One region of the Lottiidibacillus patelloidae genome, then DNA from elsewhere that is predicted to be linked to it. Evidence: predicted binding sites of a transcription regulator. Region 1 holds the regulator's gene; the other holds the start of a gene.
What was found. The regulator LexA, encoded in region 1, represses DNA repair genes until DNA is damaged. The targets are predictions, from matches to a motif close to CGAACATATGTTCG.
Positions count from the first base shown of each region.

Region 2: the regulator LexA is predicted to act here: its motif matches at 4,885-4,898, upstream of ruvA (Holliday junction branch migration protein RuvA).

Region 1 covers NZ_NPIA01000002.1:19,516-26,213, reverse strand. Annotated here, with positions in the region: gene glnA (type I glutamate--ammonia ligase) at 1-1,206, shown strand, start outside; gene lexA (transcriptional repressor LexA) at 1,301-1,927, opposite strand; gene CIB95_RS04040 (hypothetical protein) at 2,080-2,298, shown strand; gene CIB95_RS04035 (YneB family resolvase-like protein) at 2,305-2,970, shown strand; gene CIB95_RS04030 (DUF896 domain-containing protein) at 3,022-3,246, shown strand; gene CIB95_RS04025 (HesB/YadR/YfhF family protein) at 3,384-3,668, shown strand; gene CIB95_RS04020 (NAD(P)/FAD-dependent oxidoreductase) at 3,847-5,298, shown strand; gene tkt (transketolase) at 5,521-6,698, shown strand, end outside.
Region 2 covers NZ_NPIA01000002.1:307,642-314,339, forward strand. Annotated here, with positions in the region: gene CIB95_RS05605 (TIGR04086 family membrane protein) at 1-150, shown strand, start outside; gene yajC (preprotein translocase subunit YajC) at 551-805, opposite strand; gene tgt (tRNA guanosine(34) transglycosylase Tgt) at 839-1,978, opposite strand; gene queA (tRNA preQ1(34) S-adenosylmethionine ribosyltransferase-isomerase QueA) at 1,975-3,021, opposite strand; gene CIB95_RS05625 (DUF2905 domain-containing protein) at 3,045-3,242, opposite strand; gene ruvB (Holliday junction branch migration DNA helicase RuvB) at 3,243-4,244, opposite strand; gene ruvA (Holliday junction branch migration protein RuvA) at 4,260-4,859, opposite strand; gene CIB95_RS05640 (intercompartmental signaling factor BofC) at 4,972-5,541, opposite strand; gene CIB95_RS05645 (YhcN/YlaJ family sporulation lipoprotein) at 5,746-6,414, opposite strand; gene CIB95_RS05650 (phosphotransferase) at 6,503-6,698, opposite strand, start outside.

The sequences.
Region 1 (6,698 bases):
AAAGCATTAGACAATAAAATGACATTTGACGGATCATCTATCGAAGGTTTCGTAAGAATTGAAGAGTCAGATATGTTATTATATCCAGATTTAGATACTTGGGTAGTATTCCCTTGGACATCAGAAAAAGGTAAAGTTGCTCGTTTAATCTGTGATGTTTACATGCCAGATGGAACTCCATTTGCTGGTGACCCTCGTGCAATCTTAAAGAAAATGTTAAAAGAAGCGAATGATTTAGGATTTAACAGCTTTAACATTGGACCAGAGCCAGAGTTTTTCTTATTTAAAAATGATGAAAAAGGTGAACCTACGTTAGAGTTAAATGATAAAGGTGGATATTTTGACCTTGCTCCAACAGATTTAGGGGAAAATTGCCGCCGTGATATCGTACTTGAGCTTGAAGATATGGGCTTTGAAATTGAAGCTTCTCACCATGAAGTTGCTCCAGGGCAACATGAAATTGACTTCAAATATGCAGATGTTGTAAAAGCTTGTGATGATATTCAAACGTTTAAATTAGTAGTTAAAACGATTGCTCGTCAACATGGATTACATGCAACGTTCATGCCAAAACCATTATTCGGTGTAAATGGATCAGGAATGCATGCTAACATGTCTCTATTTAAAGATGGCGAAAATGCATTTTACGATGAAAAATCAAAAGATGGTTTAAGTGAAACAGCAATGAACTTTATTGCCGGAATCATTAAACATGCTAGAGGGTTTACAGCTATTGCAAATCCAACAGTTAACTCTTATAAGCGTTTAGTACCAGGATACGAAGCACCTTGCTATGTTGCATGGTCAATGCAAAACCGTAGTCCACTAATCCGTATTCCTGCAGCACGTGGTATGAGTACTCGTGTTGAGGTTAGAAGTGTAGACCCTTCTGCTAACCCATACTTAGCAATGGCGGCACTTTTAGCAGCTGGACTTGATGGTATTAAAAATAAAATGACTCCTCCAGCGCCAGTTGATCGTAACATCTATGTTATGAATAAGAAAGAGCGTATGGATGCAGGAATCCTTGACTTACCAGCGACTTTAAAAGATGCTTTAGATCGTTTCCTAGAAGACGAAGTAATAACTAAAGCGTTAGGTGATCACGCTGTTGAACACTTTATTGAAGCAAAAGAAATTGAGTGGGATATGTTCCGTACACAAGTTCACCCTTGGGAGAGAGAGCAATATCTTACAACTTACTAAAAAATTAATCCACCACTTATATAAGTGGTGGATTTTCTTATTTATTAGAACAAAAAATACCTTGACCCAAGCGCTGGATCAAGGCTAGGCTAGTTTAATGGACAGTTCTAAATACTCCAATAACTTTTCCTAAAATGGTTACATGCTTTAATAGAATAGGCTCAAGCGCCTCATTTTCCGGTTGTAAGCGGAAGTGATCTTTTTCTTTGTAAAAGCGTTTAACAGTAGCCTCGTCTTCCTCGGTCATCGCAACAACAATTTCTCCGTTCAAAGCTGTACTTTGACTGCGAACGATTACTTTATCCCCATCAAATATACCAGCATCTATCATACTATCACCTTGAACAACGAGAATGAAAACTTTATCATTCCCAACTAGTGAATCTGGTAAGGGGAAATACTCATCGACATTTTCAATTGCGGTGATTGGTTGCCCAGCAGTTACTTTACCTATGATAGGAACACTTACTGTCCCAGCAGCTTCCTGTCTTGCTGAAAATTGATCTTCTTCCCCTAAAATCTCAATTGCACGAGGTTTTGTTGGGTCTCTACGAATATATCCCTTTTTCTCCAGACGTGAAAGGTGTCCATGGACTGTTGAACTTGAAGCAAGTCCTACAGCTTCACCTATTTCTCGTACACTTGGCGGATATCCACGTTTGCTTACTTCATCTTTTATGTACTCTAGTATTTCTTGTTGTCGCTTTGAGAGTTTCGTCATATTCCACCTCGGAAATTCTGTAATTTTCTAAATTATAGCATGCGTATTTTTAAAATACAAACATAAGTTCGTTTTTCTTGTTGACAAGAACAGTTGTTCGTATTAATATATATTTAAAGAGCGAACATACATTCTGTACGAGGTGAATATATATGGAAAACACAGTAAAAGAAAATGAATATGAAAAACCAGCATACTCTTATCCAATTTTACTAATAGTTACAGTATTATTAATTATGTTTTCAAGCGTCGATCGTTCTGAAACAGTAACAAATAGTGAAAAGGTTACACCTAACAATTCAATCTCTTCAAATGAGAGCATAAATTACGATACTTCTTCTGTTTATTTTGTTAAAGCGGAGAGAAATTAAACAAATATGAAAGCGATTATCTATTGTAGAGTTAGTACTAACAAAGAGGAACAAACTACATCAATACATAGACAAGAACTTGAACTGAGAAAACTTGCTGAAAACTATAACTTTGAAGTTGTAAAAGTTATTTCCGAACGTGCTAGTGGTTATGAAGTAGATCGAGATGGAATTTACGAATGTTTACAACTGTTTAAAGAAGAACAAGCGGATACATTACTTATACAAGATGAAACTAGACTTGGAAGAGGTAATGCAAAAATTGCAATTCTCCACGTTTTAAATAAATATAAAGTTTCAATATATACTGTTACGAGTAATGACGGTCTTATGCTTTCCGAAGCTGATTCAATGGTTTTGGAAATAGTAAGTATTGTAGAAGAGTATCAGCGTAAACTCCACAATATGAAAATTAGGCGTGGTGTGAAAAAAGCGATAGAGGATGGTTTTAACCCCCATGACAATTTGAAAAATCAGGGGACGAATGCAGGAAGAGAGAAAAAAGAATTACCAATAAATGAAATTGTTAGCCTCCGTGAACGAGGGTTAACATTTGCAGAAATAGCAGCGGCACTAAGAGGATTTGGTTACGATGTCTCAAAGGCAACCGTTCATCGGAGATACCAACAATACATTAATGATAGAGATCTCCAAGCGAACCCCTTGTCATAGCAATAAAATTTCGCTATTATGTGTTTATGCTATTGAAAAGGAGTAGATCCTATGCTTTCTAAAGATAAAATTGCTCGAATTAATGAGCTTTCAAATAAAGCAAAAAATGAAGGACTTACATTAAAAGAACAAAAGGAACAAAAAAATCTGCGCCAAGAATATCTAGAAACTTTTCGTGGATCATTTAAAAACCACCTGAAATCTATAAAGGTAGAAGAAGAAGAAGGTAATGATGTAACACCTCAAAAAATTAAAAATATTAGAAACACTCATTAATGAACATAGGACATGTTCAATTGGAATAAAAGTCTATTAAACAGTATTTGCTGTTTATTAGGCTTTTTCTTTTGCACAACACAAATCCTATTTGCGTATTCTGTTATATAACAAAAAATAGAAGAGGGGTGCAAGGCTTGGCTTTTACCATTTCTAAAAGAGCTATTGAGTTATATAGAGAAGAGATGGGATTAAAAAAAGGAGATTCAATCCGATTGTTTGTCCGCTATTTAGGAGCTAGTGATAGTGGGTTCTCTTTAGGTATAGCAAAAGATAACCCTGAAGAGGAAGACTATATTCAAAATTATGATGGAATAGTATTTTTTGTTAGACCGAATGACCATTGGTTCGTCGTGGATATGACATTAGATTACGACCCTGAAAAAGATATTATTATTGCTGAATTTCCATCTTTAGATTAATTAAAAAAAGGCCGAAATTGGCCTTTTTCTGTTTCTTATATATAAAACAAACTAAAACACGAACAATAAATAAGTTTAATTAAAAATCGTTCGAATTATTCGTTGACTGGATATGTCTTCCTTTGCTATAGTTGTAATGTGAGATTTAAAGAGTTGTACAACTATTGGAGGGGTACGAATGGAAACGAACTATGATGTAATTGTTGTTGGAGCAGGCCCAGCGGGAATCTTTACTTGTTATGAATTATCTTTAAAAATGCCAAATGCCAACATTTTGTTAATAGATAAAGGACATGATATTCATAGAAGACATTGTCCTATTTTAGAGAAAAAAATACAAAAATGTCCACCGCCAGCTGGAAAGAAAGACTTTTCAGGATGTCTTCCAGCATGTTCGATAACGAATGGATTTGGGGGAGCAGGAGCTTATTCTGATGGTAAGTTTAACATTACAAGTGAGTTCGGAGGTTGGATGACAGATTATTTACCGTCATCTCAAGTTGTTGACTTAATTAAATATGTTGACCAAATAAACTTAAATCACGGTGCAACGGAAACAATTACAGATCCTTTGACAGAAGAAGTTCGTGATATTGAAAGAAGAGGATATGCAGCAGGACTGAAATTATTGCGTGCGCAAGTTCGCCACCTCGGAACGGAACAAAATCTTGAGATCTTAAAAGATATCAATACGTACTTAAAAGAGAAAATTGAAATGCGCTTTAAAACAGAAGTTGAAGATTTAATGACAGAAAAAATAGATGGGCAACACAAGATAAATGGTGTTGTACTAAAGAATGGTGAAGAATTAACAGCTAAGAAAGTTGTCATTGTTCCTGGACGTGATGGTTCTACTTGGTTAGCGTCACTATTAAAAAAGCGAAGAATTTCTATGATTAATAATCAAGTTGATATTGGTGTTCGTGTAGAAACATCAAATATTGTGATGGAAGAAATAAACAAACATTTATATGAAGGCAAATTTATTTTTAATACATCTGTTGGAACGCAAGTAAGAACATTTTGTAGTAATCCTTCAGGTCATGTAGTCGTTGAAAACCATTCTGGAATAATGCTTGCGAATGGTCATGCGTATAAAGACCCTAATTTAGGTAGTGGAAATACGAACTTTGCCCTTTTAGTGTCACATCGTTTCTCAGAGCCGTTTGATAAACCGAACGAGTTTGCTCATGAAGTGTCTCGATTAGCCAATAGTTTATCGAGTGGTGGAGTTATTGTTCAAAAGTATGGTGATATTTTAAAAGGAAGAAGATCGACAGAAAAAAGAATTAAAGAAGGATTTTTAGAGCCGACACTTAATGAAGCAGTTCCAGGCGATTTAGGGCTTGTTCTTCCATACAATACGATGAAAAGTTTAATTGAAATGACAGAAGCATTAGATAAAGTTTCTCCTGGATTGGCTTCTGAACATACGCTATTTTACGGAGTGGAAGCTAAGTTTTATTCAGCTAGACCGAAACTTACAAGTGAATTTGAAACGGAAATTTCAGGGTTGTATGTAGGTGGAGATGGTGCAGGAATTACGAGAGGTCTAGCCCAAGCTAGTGCTTGTGGCGTTTGGATAGCGCAAAATATTATTGCGAAATTACTGAAAGATGAAGCAGCCTAAGTGTTGTATTTGACATTATCACATAAAAGGTTTCGGATTTCCGAAGCCTTTTTTATTTTGAAAATGTAATTCCTAATTAAGTTGCATAAATTGGAATGAATGATGCAAAAGGGTATACAATATGTATGAAGGTTTTTCGCTTGTATATCAACAATGTAAAGTATATGATGTACACGGAAGGTTTACCTTTAAATTTAATGCAAGTGAAAGGATGTTTATTCAATGTCAATTGAACAATTAGCTATTAATTCAATTCGAACATTATCTATTGATGCGATTGAAAAAGCAAATTCTGGTCACCCAGGTATGCCAATGGGTGCAGCACCAATGGCTTATACACTTTGGACAAAATATATGAAGCACAACCCAGAAAATCCACAATGGTTTAACCGCGATCGTTTTGTATTATCTGCAGGACACGGTTCTATGCTCTTATACAGCTTATTACATTTATCAGGTTACGACTTATCAATGGATGATATTAAACAATTCCGTCAATGGGATAGTAAAACGCCAGGACATCCTGAGTTCGGTCATACACCAGGCGTAGAAGCAACTACTGGTCCATTAGGACAAGGTATCTCAATGGCTGTCGGAATGGCGATGGCAGAAAGACATTTAGCAGCAACTTATAATAAAGATGGTTTTGACGTAGTTAATCATTATACATATAGCATCTGCGGTGACGGAGATTTAATGGAAGGAATCTCGCATGAAGCTGCTTCACTTGCCGGACACCTACAACTAGGTCGTCTTATAGTGCTTTATGATTCAAACGATATTTCGTTAGACGGAGATCTCCATTTATCGATGTCAGAAAACGTAGAACAACGTTTTAAAGCCTATGATTGGCAAGTTATTCGTGTGGAAGATGGAAATAACATTGAAGAATTAACAAATGCATTAGAAGCAGCACGAGCTGAGTTAACAAAGCCAACACTAATCGAGGTTAAAACAACAATAGGGTATGGTTCACCAAATAAAAGTGGAAAGTCAGCATCACACGGTTCGCCACTAGGTAGTGATGAAGTTGCCTTAACGAAAGGGCATTACGAATGGTCATTTGATCAAGACTTCCATGTTCCAGATGAAGTTTATCGTCATTTTGAAGAAACAGTAAAAACAGTTGGACAAAATGCTGAAGATGAGTGGAATAGTTTATTTTCTAAATATAAAGAAGCTCACCCACAGTTAGCTGAGCAATTACAAACGGCAATTAACGGTGAGTTACCTGAAGGTTGGGATAAAGACCTTCCTAAATATGAAGTTGGGAAATCGATTGCTAGTCGCTCATCATCTGGAGAAACAATTAATGCAATCGCAAAAACAGTTCCTTCATTCTTTGGTGGATCTGCAGACCTTGCAGGTTCAAACAAAACATTAATGAAAGATGCTGGTGA
Region 2 (6,698 bases), 290 kb from region 1:
GGAACTGGTCTTTTATATACATTAGTTGTCTTCTTTGTCCAATATTTAGGTTACCAAGATGCATTCTCAATGGAGCAATATGTTCATCATGGAACTGGCATATTATCGGCAATGTTTGGTGGGATGTTAGGGGTAAATGTAGCGAAATAAGAAAAGCTGAAGCAATCGGTTAACGGCGTAATAGCTGGAACACTCTGATTAAGATAAAGGATACACGAATAGCAATGCTATTCGATGTAGACTTATCGAAATGAAGAGTGTGAAGCTTTCTAGACGTTGATTGCTGAAGCTGGACAATAGAAAATCGAGGCGAACGCTCAGCGACGTATAAGCTGGAGCACTTTGTTTGTGATAAAGGAAGCATCGAAATGGAAAGGCGACTGTTCATCATCAACGATGGAACTGGAATACTACGAATGAGATAAAGGAAACACAAAAAGCGTAGCGTTTTGATGTTGACTTATCGAAAGCTCCCGCTCAGCGAGGTATAAGCTAATCACTATATCTTGAGCATAAGAAAAAGCGAATCAATTAAGATTCGCTTTTTTACTTACATTTCATTCTTAACTTCACGCACAGCGTGAATATCGTATGTAAGACGAGTGTTATCTCCAGTTGTAATGACAACTGTACTTTCATCAATCGCATCAATTGTTCCGTGTAACCCACCAATTGTTACAATTTTATCGCCTTTTTGTAGCTCGCTTTGCATTTTAGCAATAGCTTTTTGCTTTTTTTGTTGTGGTCTAATTAATAAAAAGTAAAACAAAACAAACATTAACAATAAAGGTAAAATATTAGCCATGAAAAAATCCTCCCTTCAACCATCATTCTATTTTTAGAAGTTTTTCGCATTAGGTTTATTAAAGCCGTATTGCTCGAAAAACTCTTCTCTGAAGTCTCCTAAGCGATCTTCTGAAATTGCCTTGCGAACCTTCTCCATTAATTTTATCAGAAAATGCAAGTTGTGGTAAGTACAAAGACGCAATCCGAATGTTTCATTGCTTTTTATTAAATGTCTAATGTACGCTCGGCTGTAATTTTTACAAGTATAGCAATCACATTTTTCATCTAACGGTCTAAAGTCACGTGCATATTTTGCATTTCGAACAACTAAACGACCTTCACTTGTCATTAACGTTCCGTTTCTTGCGATTCGAGTAGGTAACACGCAGTCAAACATGTCTACGCCTCTTATTGCACCGTCAATTAACGAATCTGGTGAGCCAACTCCCATTAAGTAACGCGGCTTATTAGAAGGTAATTCTGGCGTTGTGAATTCAAGAACACGATTCATCACGTCTTTTGGCTCCCCAACGGATAATCCGCCAATTGCATAACCAGGAAAATCTAAAGAAACTAAATCTTTAGCACTTTGTTTTCTTAGTTCTTCATATTCTCCACCTTGTACAATTCCAAACAACCCTTGATCTTCCGGACGTTTATGTCCTTCAAGACATCTTTCAGCCCAGCGACTCGTTCTTTCCACTGATTTTTTCATGTAATCAAATTCAGCAGGGTAAGGAGGACATTCATCAAATGCCATCATAATATCTGAGCCTAAGTCGTTTTGAATTTCCATTGCTTTTTCCGGTGATAAAAATAGCTTTTCACCATTTAAGTGATTACGGAAGTGTACCCCTTCTTCCTCAATTTTGCGGAGATCACTTAAACTAAAAACTTGGAAACCACCTGAGTCAGTTAAAATTGCACCGTCCCAGTTCATGAATTTATGCAAGCCACCTGCTTCACGAATAATATCATTACCAGGGCGAAGCCATAAATGATATGTATTACTTAAAATGATGTTCGCACCCATGTCTTTTATCTCTCCAGGAGCCATCGTTTTAACAGTAGCAAGCGTACCTACTGGCATAAATACCGGCGTATCAAAACTTCCGTGTGGCGTATGAACTTTACCTAATCTCGCTCCTGTTTGTTTACACGTTTTTATTAATTCATATCTAATTGCTGTCATTCTTGGTGCCTCCTATTAATAATTAACATCGCATCTCCAAAACTAAAGAAACGATATTCATTTTTTACAGCGTTTTCGTAGGCAGCAATCACATTTTCACGACCAGCTAGGGCACTAACAAGCATAATTAATGTTGACTTTGGTAAGTGAAAATTTGTAATCATTGCATCAATACCTTTAAATGTATAGCCAGGATAAATAAAAATATCTGTCCAGCCAGACTCACATTTAAATACTCCATCATTTTTTGAAGCGATTGTTTCAATTGTCCGTGTAGAAGTTGTGCCAACGGTTATAATCCTGCCACCTTTTGCTCTAACATCATTTAAAAGGTCTGCCGTTTCTTGTGACATGGAATAATATTCAGCATGCATATCATGCTCATCAATATTTTCAACAGATACAGGGCGAAACGTTCCTAACCCAACATGGAGTGTAATAAAAGAGATATGAATCCCTTTGCTTCTAATATCATCTAGTAATTCATTTGTAAAATGAAGGCCTGCTGTTGGTGCCGCTGCCGAACCACGCTCTTTCGCAAATACAGTCTGGTAGCGGTCTTGATCATCTAGTTGTTCTTTAATATACGGTGGAAGTGGCATTTCGCCTAATGAATCTAGCACTTCATAAAAAATTCCTTCATAGTGAAACTGAAGGACGCGACCACCTTGTTCTTCCATGCTTAAACAAGTTGCCTTTAACCTTCCATCACCAAAAGTAATGACTGTTCCTTCTTTCACCCTTTTGGCAGGCTTAACTAACGTTTTCCATTTATCTTGCCCTTCTTCATTTAAAAGAAGAACTTCTACTTTGGCACCCGTATCCTCTTTCATCCCATATAACCTTGCAGGTAAGACGCGGGTATCATTCAATACTAAGCAATCACCTTCACGCAAATATTCAATAATGTCATAAAAATGACGATGCTCAATCTCACCTGTTTCTTTATCTAATACCATAAGTTTTGAACTGGTACGCTCAAGTAATGGCGTCTGAGCAATTAATTCTTCTGGTAAGTGAAAATCATAATCTTCTACTTTCATATTCATAGCACCTTTTCTTTATTTTAGCGGAACTTCCCGAACAAATAGAAAAGTAATGAAAAAACAACACTAACAATAATGGAAGTTACGATAGGAAAGTAAAATGTTGCATTTCCTTTTTTTATTAAGATATCTCCTGGTAATTTTCCGATAAATTTAAAGAGAACCCCAATGATAACAATCAAAATTCCAATTGTAATAAGTGTTTTCCCAATATCCATTTATTCGTTAGGCACCTCCATATTAAAATGTTCATACGCTTGTTTCGTTACTATTCTTCCCCTAGGAGTACGTTGAATAAAACCTATTTGTAATAAATAAGGTTCATAAACATCTTCAATCGTCTCTGATTCTTCACCAATCGTTGCTGCAATAGTATCTAGACCAACTGGACCACCACGGAATTTTTCAATCATGCCAACTAATAGTTTATGGTCGATATGATCTAAACCTAAAGCATCTACTTGCAACATTTGCAACGATGTACAAGCTAACTCTTCCGTTATATTACCATTTCCTTGTACTTGAGCAAAATCTCTTACACGTCGTAGTAAGCGATTTGCAATTCGAGGTGTTCCACGGGATCGTCTAGCAATTTCAAGAGAAGCACTACTTGAAATTGCTATTCCCATAATTTCTGCAGATCGCGTAACAATTTCTGTTAAGTCTTCTTCTTTATAATACTCTAGTCTACTCATTACACCGAAGCGATCACGCAGTGGTGCAGAAAGACTCCCCGCTCTAGTAGTAGCTCCAACTAAAGTAAATGGCGGTAAATCGAGACGGACTGACCTTGCAGAAGCGCCTTTCCCAATAACAATATCTAAACAAAAGTCTTCCATTGCTGGATATAAAACTTCCTCAATCGATTTATGGAGGCGATGAATTTCATCAATAAATAATACATCCCCAGGCTCTAAAGCAGTTAAAATCGCTGCTAAATCACCAGGTCGCTCAATAGCTGGACCTGCAGTCGTTCGCAACTCTCCACCCATTTCATTTGCTATTATTTGTGCCATCGTTGTTTTCCCTAACCCTGGTGGCCCATATAAGAGAACATGATCAAGAGTTTCTTCACGCATCTTGGCAGCTTGGATAAATATTGTTAAATTCTCTTTTACTTTCTGTTGACCGATATATTGTTTTAACGTTTGCGGTCGCAGGCTTAGTTCCGTTTTTTCTTCCTCCCACGATGCATCGCTCGATACAAGACGTTCATCCATAATCGTCAACCTCCGTTACTGTAATAATGCTCGTAAAGCTTTTTTGACATATTCATCTGCAGAACATTCCTGCTCTAATAAGATTGGCATGACCTTTTTAATTTCTCTTTCCGCATAGCCGAGTGCTTTTAGTGCTTCAATAGCCTCTTCTAAAGGAATGTTCTTGTCTTGTGTAGATTCGACTTGAACTTCTGGCTGGAATAAGTTAGGTAGCTGATCTTCGAGCTTTCCTTTTAAATCTAAGATCATTTGTCTAGCAGTTTTCTTACCTACACCAGGAAATTTCGTTAAAAACTTATCATCTTCATTTTCAATGGCATTAGCAAGTTGTTTCGGTTGTCCCGCTGCTAAGATAGCAAGTGCACCCTTTGGTCCAATCCCAGAAACTTGGATCAGTTTCATAAATAAAGATCGCTCATCATGTGTCGGGAATCCATAAAGAGCGATTAAATCTTCTCTTACGTATTGATATGTATAGACCGTTACTTCTTCCCCGATTTGATCTTGGAATACGAACGGATTGGCAGTTAATATCTGATATCCTATATTATTTGTTTCAATAACTACATAAGTTGAAGCAATATTGTTCATTGTCCCTTTTATATATTCATACATGACTCTCTCTCCCTTTTTCAAAAACCGAACATGCATTTCCCTATCTTATTCTATCATAAGCAACTATAAAAAACAGTAAGGAAGGGCCACTCAAAATGAGTAGCCCTTCTGTTTATCTTACTTCATATTCTTTTAATGATTGTAATAATTGACTATACTGATCCTTCGAAATAATGACAATTCCTTCTTTTAGTTGTTCTTTCAATTTACTTTCCAACTTCTCTAAATCAATTTGAAAAAATGATTGAATCACTTCATCAGCTGCAGGATTCCCTTTATAAATCGATAACCTACCTTCTTGGTCTATGCCAAAATAGCCGTTTGCTTTTAAAAGAGGCGAAATATCATCTATATGTTGTTTAAAAGTGACTTGTCCTTCTTTTTGGTCTAACAATTGCCAGTCTTCATATTGAGCCCAAAAGTCATCCATTGACCAAATCGTTTGCTTAATTACTTCTTCGCTTGTCTCACCATCTAAGTAAATTCGCTTCAACACAACCTTTAATTGTAATGGAGCTAGTGTTGGTGAAGATTTTTTCTCTTGTTCTATCTCTGTTCGTGCGATTAATTTTTCATTTTCTAATACTGTGATTTGTTCCTTTCCCTTAACTTCTTTAACAATTGTTTGATAAGAGAATACAGCTGTACTCAATACTAACATCATAATAATTGTGATTTTCATAGGATCACCTCAACATAATAATAAATATTAAAATAGCTCAAAATCTATTATTGCCAACTAAAATAAAAATTATCCATAGAAAAGCGAGGCGAACGTTCAGCGACGTATAAGCTGGAGCAATTTGTTTGAGATAAAGGAAACACAGATTGGACAGCTATAAAAAAAAGCAAGAAACCGTAACGGTTTCTTGCCTAAAAGGATAAGTTAGTAATTGTCGTTATCAAATGGTTCTCTCATTGCATCGCCCATATCTTCCATCATTTCGTTTAAATCCGATTGGAAATTATCAATTCGGTCTCCATTTCGCAGACCATCATGAATTGTGCCAATTCGTCTAAACATATTCTCATCTGTAACGATGCGAACTTCTTTACCAGCAGCTAAGCCTCGGATTGCGTTCCTTACTTTAGCTTCAACATCTTTGTCATTTCTGTCATTCGTATCGATAGCTACAATGACAGTATTATTGTAGACAACTGTATTGACATCTTCTACATTTGGCATTGCTTCAATTCGCTGATCAATACGGTCAGCAATTGTGCCATTTCTTGCATACCCTCGATCATAATCATACGTGCCAACCATACCTCTGTCACGAATATTATCTCGAGCGTTATTACGGCGTGTGTTAATAAATGGCACATTTCGTCTGTCATTATTATCTATGTCAAACATATCAGATAAAGGACCTTGATCCATTCCTCGACCGTTGTTGTAATCAAAGTCGGTATCTGTGTCATCGTTAGTATAATAACCTATAGGACGAGTTGTATTGTCATACCTATTTTCAACACCTTGTTCATTTGTATTACACCCGACTAATCCACCAAAGATTAACGCAGCAGAAAGAGTAGTAAAAGTAGCTTTTTTCATTATAAAAAACCTCCCTTTCACCTATTATGATGGCAAAGAGAGGAGGAATTTAGTCTGTTATATAAAGGTAGTATCTCTATAATTTTTCCTAGTTTTTTTCTTTAACAATATCGCGTAGGTCTGAAACAAGCTCCATTCTTTTAACATAATGTCTTTCTAATTGGTAAATAAAGTCGTATATCTTCTTTTCATTAATTGGCACATTTGTCGTTAAACGATTCCATTCCCTAAATATATCTGTAGGATAAATTAATGCGGTTGCAAACCATTTTGTTTTTATTAAA